Regions from separate parts of the Pantoea sp. Z09 genome, predicted to be linked through region 1. Evidence: predicted binding sites of a transcription regulator. Region 1 holds the regulator's gene; each other region holds the start of a gene.
The links. The regulator Fur, encoded in region 1, represses iron uptake genes when iron is present. The targets are predictions, from matches to a motif close to ATAATAATGAGAACNACTATCAA.
Positions count from the first base shown of each region.

Region 2: the regulator Fur is predicted to act here: its motif matches at 1,306-1,328, upstream of fepD (Fe(3+)-siderophore ABC transporter permease).
Region 3: the regulator Fur is predicted to act here: its motif matches at 1,230-1,252, upstream of MC269_RS10600 (TonB-dependent siderophore receptor).
Region 4: the regulator Fur is predicted to act here: its motif matches at 1,242-1,264, upstream of fhuF (siderophore-iron reductase FhuF).

Region 1 is NZ_CP092373.1:2,739,089-2,741,260, forward strand. Features, by position in the region: gene ybfE (LexA regulated protein) at 1-64, shown strand, start outside; gene fldA (flavodoxin FldA) at 200-730, shown strand; gene fur (ferric iron uptake transcriptional regulator) at 1,085-1,528, shown strand; gene MC269_RS13120 (hypothetical protein) at 1,590-1,985, opposite strand.
Region 2 is NZ_CP092373.1:3,423,911-3,426,082, forward strand. Features, by position in the region: gene fepG (iron-enterobactin ABC transporter permease) at 1-273, opposite strand, end outside; gene fepD (Fe(3+)-siderophore ABC transporter permease) at 270-1,226, opposite strand; gene entS (enterobactin transporter EntS) at 1,404-2,172, shown strand, end outside.
Region 3 is NZ_CP092373.1:2,220,425-2,222,596, forward strand. Features, by position in the region: gene treA (alpha,alpha-trehalase TreA) at 1-1,147, shown strand, start outside; gene MC269_RS10600 (TonB-dependent siderophore receptor) at 1,313-2,172, shown strand, end outside.
Region 4 is NZ_CP092373.1:3,313,466-3,315,637, forward strand. Features, by position in the region: gene MC269_RS15830 (diguanylate cyclase) at 51-1,145, shown strand; gene fhuF (siderophore-iron reductase FhuF) at 1,300-2,091, shown strand.

The sequences.
Region 1 (2,172 bases):
ACGCAATATCAGCCGCAGCGAACTGATTGAACAGATGCTGCTGGCGCAACTCAAACTGGACTGAACCGCGCAAAGCGCACGCAGAAGCAAATGGCGCGCCTTTTCAAGTTCCGCCCCGTTGCCCGCTCTGCTATCATTCGCTTAATTGTGCGCTCTGCGCATGCATCTCATTATCAGGATTTAAGAGGTTATTGATCCCATGGCAATCGTAGGCATCTTCTTCGGCAGCGATACCGGCAACACCGAAAACATTGCAAAAATGATCCAGAAACAACTGGGCAAAGACGTTGCGGAAGTGCATGACATTGCCAAAAGCACGAAAGAAGATCTGGAAGCGTTCGACATCCTGCTGCTGGGCATTCCCACCTGGTATTACGGCGAAGCGCAGTGCGACTGGGACGATTTCTTCCCGACGCTGGAGGAGATCGACTTCAACGGCAAGCTGGTGGCGCTTTTCGGCTGCGGCGACCAGGAAGACTACGCGGAATATTTCTGCGACGCGATGGGCACCATTCGCGACATTATCGAGCCAAACGGCGCGGTAATCGTCGGTCACTGGCCGACCGAAGGCTACCACTTCGAAGCCTCTAAAGGCCTGGCGGACGACAAGCATTTCCTCGGCCTGGCCATCGATGAAGATCGTCAGCCAGAGCTGACCAGCCAGCGCGTCGACGCCTGGGTAAAACAGATCTATGACGAGCTGCAGCTGCAGGCGATCATCGAAGCCTGATTACCCACATACTCAATGTGGGCGCTGGCTCACATTGAGTTAAAGGTTTTTCCTATAGAAATAATAGCTACAGATTTTTAACTTTTACCGCTGTTTCTGTACAATACCCACATCGGTTATCTGCTTATTTCTTCCGCGAGGTCAGGAAGTTAGCGAGATGATAACGAACCTCCTGCATTTCTCCGCCCGGCGCCGTTACGCATTTCCTTACAGCCCGTGTTGATTTCAGGCGTTTCCCTCGGTTTTCATTTCAATGCTTCGCCTCTATAATGAGACGCAAATGAGAATAGACACCGAACGACATTCAAGGCAAGGCGCCTCAAGTAACCAGCAAAGTAACAGGACACTATCCGCATGACTGACAACAACACCGCATTAAAGAAGGCTGGCCTGAAAGTCACGCTGCCCAGACTTAAAATTCTGGAAGTGCTTCAGGAACCTCAGTGCCATCACGTCAGCGCGGAAGATCTTTATAAACGCCTGATCGATATGGGCGAAGAGATTGGTCTGGCGACCGTTTATCGCGTACTCAACCAGTTTGACGATGCGGGCATTGTGACGCGTCACAACTTTGAAGGCGGGAAATCGGTTTTCGAACTGACCCAGCAGCATCACCACGATCACCTGATCTGCCTCGACTGCGGTAAAGTGATCGAGTTCAGCGACGAATCGATCGAAGCGCGTCAGCGCGACATCGCCACCCGCCACGGCATCAAGCTGACCAACCATAGCCTCTATCTCTATGGCCACTGCGCGCTGGGCGATTGCCGCGAAGACGACACGCTCCACGACCAGTAATATGTGCTATGCAGTAATGCTAAAAGCCGGTATGCATACCGGCTTTTTTTATGGGTGGCGGTCAGGCGACCAGGGTTTCGTGCAGGTAGCGCCAGCGAGGAATGGAGGTGCTGCAGTCGAGGATCGCCAGCGCGATACGCGTTTGATCGCTGCCGTTCATCATCTGCAGTTCGCGATACTGGATAGTCACCTCATCTTTTTGCTGCGAGATCACCGCGTGTTCGCTGGTGGCAATGCGCATGCCTTCGCGCTTCCCCTGCAGCTGACGAAACAGCTCTTCGGTCTGATTCAGGTCGAGCTGCCTGCCCTGCGGCGTGACCATGCGGAAATCGGGATGAAAATGGGAGAGCAGCAGGTGGAAAGTGTCATCTTCGCCTGACGGCTGGTTAAACATACGTTCGATCAGCTGATGTAAAACCACCACGCTGTGTTTTGCTTCCTGACCAAGAGCCGTCATTTGTTATCCTTTATCTGCCCGCATAGCCTCTTTAGAGAGCGGATAGCCTACCTGAAAAAATGAAATTCACATCTGGAAATTGATTAATTTTCATTAACTCAGATAACTGCCAGACTGGTCCGACAAGTTATTATTATCGCCTGTAGCATAAAAACATGCCGGTTCCCTTATGGCAGCCATAAAAAAG
Region 2 (2,172 bases), 680 kb from region 1:
GCCGAGAATATCGGGACTGCCGAGCGGGTTGCGCAGCAGCGACTGAAAAATCGCGCCGCTGACGCCCAGCGCCGCGCCGATCAGCAGCGCCATCGCCACGCGCGGCAGCCGCCACTCCAGCACGATCAGCTGCACGTTGCGCGCCGCCTCGCCGGTGAATAACTGCCACAGCTGCGCGCCCGAAATCGGCAGCGCGCCGCGCGTCACGCCGAAAAACGCCAGCAGCGCGCAGGCCGCCAGCAGCCAGATGGCCTGCATCGTCGCCCGGCTCATATCTGCCCTCTCCCCAGTTTGCGACGCACCAGCACAATCAGCATCGGCGCGCCGAGCAGCGCGGTGACCACCGACACGCGCAGCTCGCCGGGCACCATCACCCGCCCCAGAATATCGGCCGCCAGCAGCAGGCAAGGGGTGATCAGCAGCGTGCCCGGCAGCATCCAGCGGTGATCGTTGCCCCACAGCCAGCGCGCCAGATGGGGCGTCATCAGCCCGACAAACGCGATAGGGCCAACGGCGGCGGTGGCGGCACCGCTTAACAGGGCGATAGCCAGCAGCCCCAGCAGCTGGGTGCGCGCCACGCGCGTGCCGAGCGCTGTTGCCAGATCGCCGCCCATGCTCAGGCTGTTAAGCGCGCGCGACAGCAGCAGCGCGATCAGCGCGCCGACCGCCACCGCCGGCCAGGTGGCGCGCAGCACGGCAAAGCTGCGGATATCGAGCGAGCCGCTGTGCCAGAAGCGTAGATGATCGTAAATATCAGGATTAAGCAGAGAGAGCCCGGAGGTCAGCCCTTCCAGCACCGCGCCCAGCGCCACGCCCGCCAGCGTCAGCCGCACCGGATTGACCCGGCCGCCGCCCAGCGCGCCGGTCAGCGCCACCAGCAGCGACGCCAGCAGCGCGCCGCCGAAGGCGAAGCCGAGCCAGTCAGCGGGCGAATCCGCGCCGAACAGCGCGATACCCAGCACCACGGCGAAGCCAGCGCCCGCGTTGACGCCGAGAATGCCGGGATCGGCGAGCGGATTGCGCGTCAGGCTCTGCATCAGCGCGCCCGCCAGTCCCAGCGCGCTGCCCGCCAGCAGGCCAGCGAGGGTGCGCGGCAGACGCGCTTCGCGCAGGATAACGCAGTCGGCGCTGTCGCAGTGGCTGGTCAGAGCAAGAGAGAGAGTATGAATGGGGATCGATTTGGCGCCGAGCATCAGGCTGAGCGCGATCAAGAGCAACAGCAGCATCCCTGAGGCGGCTATTACGGTGAGTTGGCGCATAACGTTCCGAACCTTCACTGTTCACTGACGCCGCGGGCGCGTCAATTTGATAATGATACTTATTATCGTTATTACTCGTATTTTTGTATGTTACCATGATTCGCCTCGACCATAACGAGGAAAACCGCAGCAAAAGGCGAACAAATGAACAAACCCTCCCATCTGATCGATCTCAGCCTGTTGAAGACCCATCCCGCTTTTCGCGCCGTCTTTATCGCCCGCTTTATCTCTATCGTCGCACTCGGCATGCTGGCGATTGCCGTGCCGGTGCAGATCCAGCAGCTGACCCGCTCGCCCGCGCTGGTCGGGCTGGCCGTTACCCTGGCGGGCGCGGGCATGTTTGTCGGGCTGCTCACCGGCGGCGTGCTGGCGGATCGCTATGAGCGCAAGCGCCTGATCCTGATTGCGCGCTCCACCTGCGGCCTCGGCTTCGTAGCGCTGGCGATCAACGCCTCGCTGCCGACCCCGTCGGTCGCCGCGGTTTTCCTGCTCGGCCTGTGGGACGGCTTTTTCGGCGCAATTGGCGTCACCGCGCTGCTGGCGGCCACGCCGGCGCTGGTGGGACGGGAGAACCTGATGCAGGCGGGCGCCATCACCATGCTGACGGTGCGCTTCGGCGCCATTCTCTCGCCCGCGGTCGGCGGTCTGGTGCTGGCGCACGGCGGCGCGGCGTGGAACTACGGCCTCGCCGCCTTCGGCACGCTGCTCACCGTGTTAACCCTGCTGCGGCTGCCGCTGATGCCGCCGCCGCCTCAGCCGCGCGAGCATCCGCTGCGGGCGCTCGCCAGCGGCGTGCAGTTTCTGTTTACCGCGCCGCTGGTCGGCATGGCGGCGCTGATTGGCGCGCTGGTGACGCTGGCGAGCGCGGTACGCGTGCTCTATCCGGCGCTGGCGCCGCACTGGCAGGTCAGCC
Region 3 (2,172 bases), 520 kb from region 1:
CTGGGATCGCGTGCAGGATATGGTGGATAACTTCGCCTGGGAGCTGGATACCTACGGCCACATCCCCAACGGCAACCGCAGTTACTACCTCAGCCGCTCGCAGCCGCCCTTCTTTAGCCTGATGATCGATCTGCTGGCGACGCACGAGGGCGACGCGGCCTACCGCAAATATCTGCCGCAGCTGCAAAAAGAGTATGACTACTGGATGGCAGACAGCGACAGCGTTGCCGCTGGTCAGGCGAGCAAGCGCGTGATCAAGCTGGCGGACGGCACGGTGCTCAACCGCTACTGGGACGCGCGCGACGCGCCGCGCACCGAATCCTGGCTGGATGACGTCAATACCGCGAAGAAAGCGCCGCAGCGTGACAAAGGCGAACTGTACCGTGACCTGCGCGCCGGCGCGGCCTCCGGCTGGGACTTCAGCTCGCGCTGGTTCAGCGACGCGCACAATCTGGCCTCAATTCGCACCACTCAGCTGGCGCCGGTCGATCTTAACAGCCTGATGTTCCACCTGGAGAAGACGCTGGCCAACGGGTATCGCCTTGACAAGCAGCAGGATAAGGCGAAGCAGTTCGCGGATCGGGCGGAGAAGCGCCAGGCGGCGGTGAATCGCTACCTGTGGGATGAGAAACAGGGCTGGTACGCCGACTACGACAGCAAGACGCGCCAGGCCAGCCCGCAGCTGACCGCCGCGGCGCTCTTCCCGCTCTATATGCAGCTGGCCAGCGACAAGCAGGCCGATCGCACCGCCTCGGCGGTAGAGAAACAGCTGCTGAAGGCGGGCGGTCTGCTCACCACTACGGTGAACAACGGCCAGCAGTGGGATGCGCCAAACGGCTGGGCGCCGCTGCAGTGGGTAGCGGTGGAAGGTCTGGAGCACTACAACAAGCCGCAGCTGGCGCAGCAGGTCGGCCTGCGCTTCCTGCAGAACGTGCAGACCACCTACGACAAAGAGCACAAGCTGGTTGAGAAGTATGTGGTCGACGGGCCGAACCTCGGCGGCGGCGGCGGTGGCGAATATCCGCTGCAGGACGGCTTCGGCTGGACCAACGGCGTGACGCTGATGCTGCTCGACAAATACTGTCCGAAAGAGAAAACCTGTAACAGCGCGCAGGATATTCCTCAGGCTTCGGCCACCACGAAATAACCTCCCTCAGGCGAAGGGTTCTCCCTTCGCCCCTTTTTTCAGACTCCTCTCCTGTCACAACGCTTGAAACATTTTTCACATATTGATAATAATTCTCACTCTGATTTTGAGAATCTTTACTATTTATCCGCCGCGCCCGTTTTGCGGCCCAAACAAGGACAGGACATGACGCTGCCGTTTACCCCTCACCGCTGCGCGCTGCTGTGCGCGCTGGCGATCGCGCTGCCCGCCGCCAGCCTGGCGGCTGAGACGCTTATGGTCACCGCTTCGCCGCAGGATCGCGCGGACAGCCCGACGCAGGGCTACCTCGCCACCACCAGCGCGGGCGCCACCAAAAGCGATCGTTCGCTGGTGACGACGCCGCAGTCGGTGTCGGTGATTACCCGCCAGCAGATAGACGATCAGGGCGCGATCGATCTCAATCAGGTGCTGAACTATACGCCAGGGGTGTTTACCAACTTCGGCGGCGCGGCGACGCGCTACGATACGATTTCGCTGCGCGGCTTCCACGGCGGCGACGTCGATAACACCTTTCTCGACGGCCTGCGCCTGATGAGCGACGGCGGCAGCTATAACGTGCTGCAGGTCGACCCCTGGTTTCTGGAGCGCGTCGACGTAATCAAAGGCCCCTCGTCCGCGCTCTACGGCCAGACGGTGCCGGGCGGGCTGGTGAACCAGACCACGCGCCGTCCGCAGTTCAGCGAAACGGGACACTTCCGGCTGTCGGCGGGCAACCACGACGCGCGCGGCGCGGCGTTCGACTATGCCAACGCCATCAACGACCAGTGGGCGTTTCGCCTGACCGGCATGACGCGCAACAGCGATACCCAGTATGACCACACGCGCGAGGAGAAGTATGCGCTGATGCCGCAGCTGATGTGGCAGCCCACGGAAGATACGCAGCTGCTGCTGCGCGCCTATTTGCAAAAAGATCCGTCGGGTGGCTATCACGGGTCGGTGCCGGGCGACGGCGCGCTGAGCGCCCACAACGGCGCGAAGCTCAGCACCGGATTCTACGACGGCGA
Region 4 (2,172 bases), 570 kb from region 1:
ACTCCGCCGGAATGCGCTTTGATATTTCAGGGCCGTTTCGAGTATTAATAATGAAATTACAATCTTACGATGAATTGAAACACAGCAAATATCAGCTATCGCTGATGCTATTCCTGTTTTTAAATGTCGCCGTATCGTTTTTTTGCCTGATCCCTTTTACCGGCAGCCCAGGAGCGGAAATGTCGTTGCCGGTTATTATTATCGCCTTGTTTAGCAGCACCACCTTAATTGCGAGTTTAATCAGGCCCAAACGGAAATTGCCTTTATTAAATCCTGTGGCCCTGCTGCTCGGCGCACTGTGGGCCTGGCATATTGACCATCGCTACCATCAGGTTTTCTATTTCGACGGCAGCTTTTTGATTATTAGCCTGCTGAGCGTCTTTTTTATCAGCGCTATCGCCCTGAGTGATTATCTGACGGCGTTTTGTCTGCACATCACGCCGCCGGTGGTGACGGTGCTGCTGCTGGATCGCGGCGAGCATCTGGCGATGCTGCTGCTGACCATCTCTCTGCCGCTGATCGGCTTTTCCCTGCAGCACCTGATGCGCCGCCGCGTCGACCACTTTACCCGCCGACTGATGCGCCAGCTCTATGAAGAGAAAGAGACCTTCAGCGATCTCAGCATGCTCGACCCGCTGACCGGCCTCTATAACCGCCGCGGCCTGAAAAACCGGCTGGACAATATTCTGGAAAATCACGCCGGCAGCCACTTTGTACTGCTACTGGATATCGACCACTTTAAGGCCTACAACGACAACTACGGCCACGCCATGGGCGACCAGGCGCTGGCGCGCGTCTCAGTGGCGATCCGCGACGCGGTGCGCTCGCGCGATGTGGTGGTGCGCTACGGCGGCGAGGAGTTTCTGGTGCTGATGACCAACGTCAACGCCTCTATCGCCATGAAGCTGGCGGAGCGCATCCGCCAGTACGTGCTCGATCTGGAGATCCCCCATCGCTTCAGCGAAAAGGTCTCTACCCACGTCACCGTCAGCGCCGGCATCGCGCCGATTTTCGACGATGAATTCGATCAGGCGGTCGCCAACGCCGATCGCGCGCTGTACGTGGCGAAAAACCAGGGCCGCAACACCATTCTCGCCTGGGAGGATCTGCCGAAAACCCTGCCAGTGGAAAGCGAAGCGCACTAAATTCTGGCTCAGCGAAGGCGGCGCCACGCCCTTTCGCTGAGCGCGGCCAGCAGCTGAACCCCACACCCCGCTGCGCTAAAAACAGCCGACTTGTGAATAGAACTAAGAACGATTATCATTCTTTCTTCTCCTTTTCCAGGGCGCGTGAACCAGCATGTCGACCATCAGGCAGCACCCGCAACGCTTTCAGCAGTCTCAGCCGATCTTTATGCAGCGCGATCGCACGCTGGCCTGCGCGCTGCGCGACCTGATGCGCGAGCAGCGCAGCTATATGCTGGAAACCATCCACCTTGATGAAACCGCCCCCGCCGACGCCCTGACGCTGGCCGACTGGTCGCGCCCGGAACAGTTCCCCGCGCTGGCGCAGCGCTACAGCGACTACCTCTATCGTCAGCATCCCGACGCGGTGCAGGAAGCAAAGCCGGTGCAGTCGCTCTGGGCGCAGTGGTATTTTGGCCTGCTGCTGCCGCCGCTGATGCTGGCGCTGCTGGCGGAATCGCGCCCGCTCGACTGCTCGCCGCAGCATATTCGCGTGCAGTTTCATGAGAAGGGCTACCCCTGCGCCTTCTGGATCGATGCGCACGAAGATGAAGAGGCGCGCTATCTCAACGCGCCGCAGCGTATCGACCGCCTGATCCAGCAGCATCTGATCCCAGTGGTCAACGCCATCGCGCAGCATGGCGGCATCAACGCCAGGCTGATCTGGAATAATATGGGCTTCTCTTTTCACTGGTTCCTCGGCGAGCTGAAAACCCTGCTGGACGACGACACCCTGTTGCAGCTGGAGCAGGCGCTGTTTTTCACCAGCCGCCTGCTGGACGGCAGCGATAACCCACTCTATCGCACCATGCTGCCGCGCGACGGCGAGATGGTGCGGCGCAGCTGCTGCCAGCGCTACCGCATTCCCGACGTGGAACGCTGCGGCAACTGCACCCTCAGCGTATAAAAGCGCCGCCCGACGCGATTCCCGCCTTTCTCTCGTTTACACTTTTTCCGCCTTGTGGCAGTTTTTACGCCTTCGACCTGC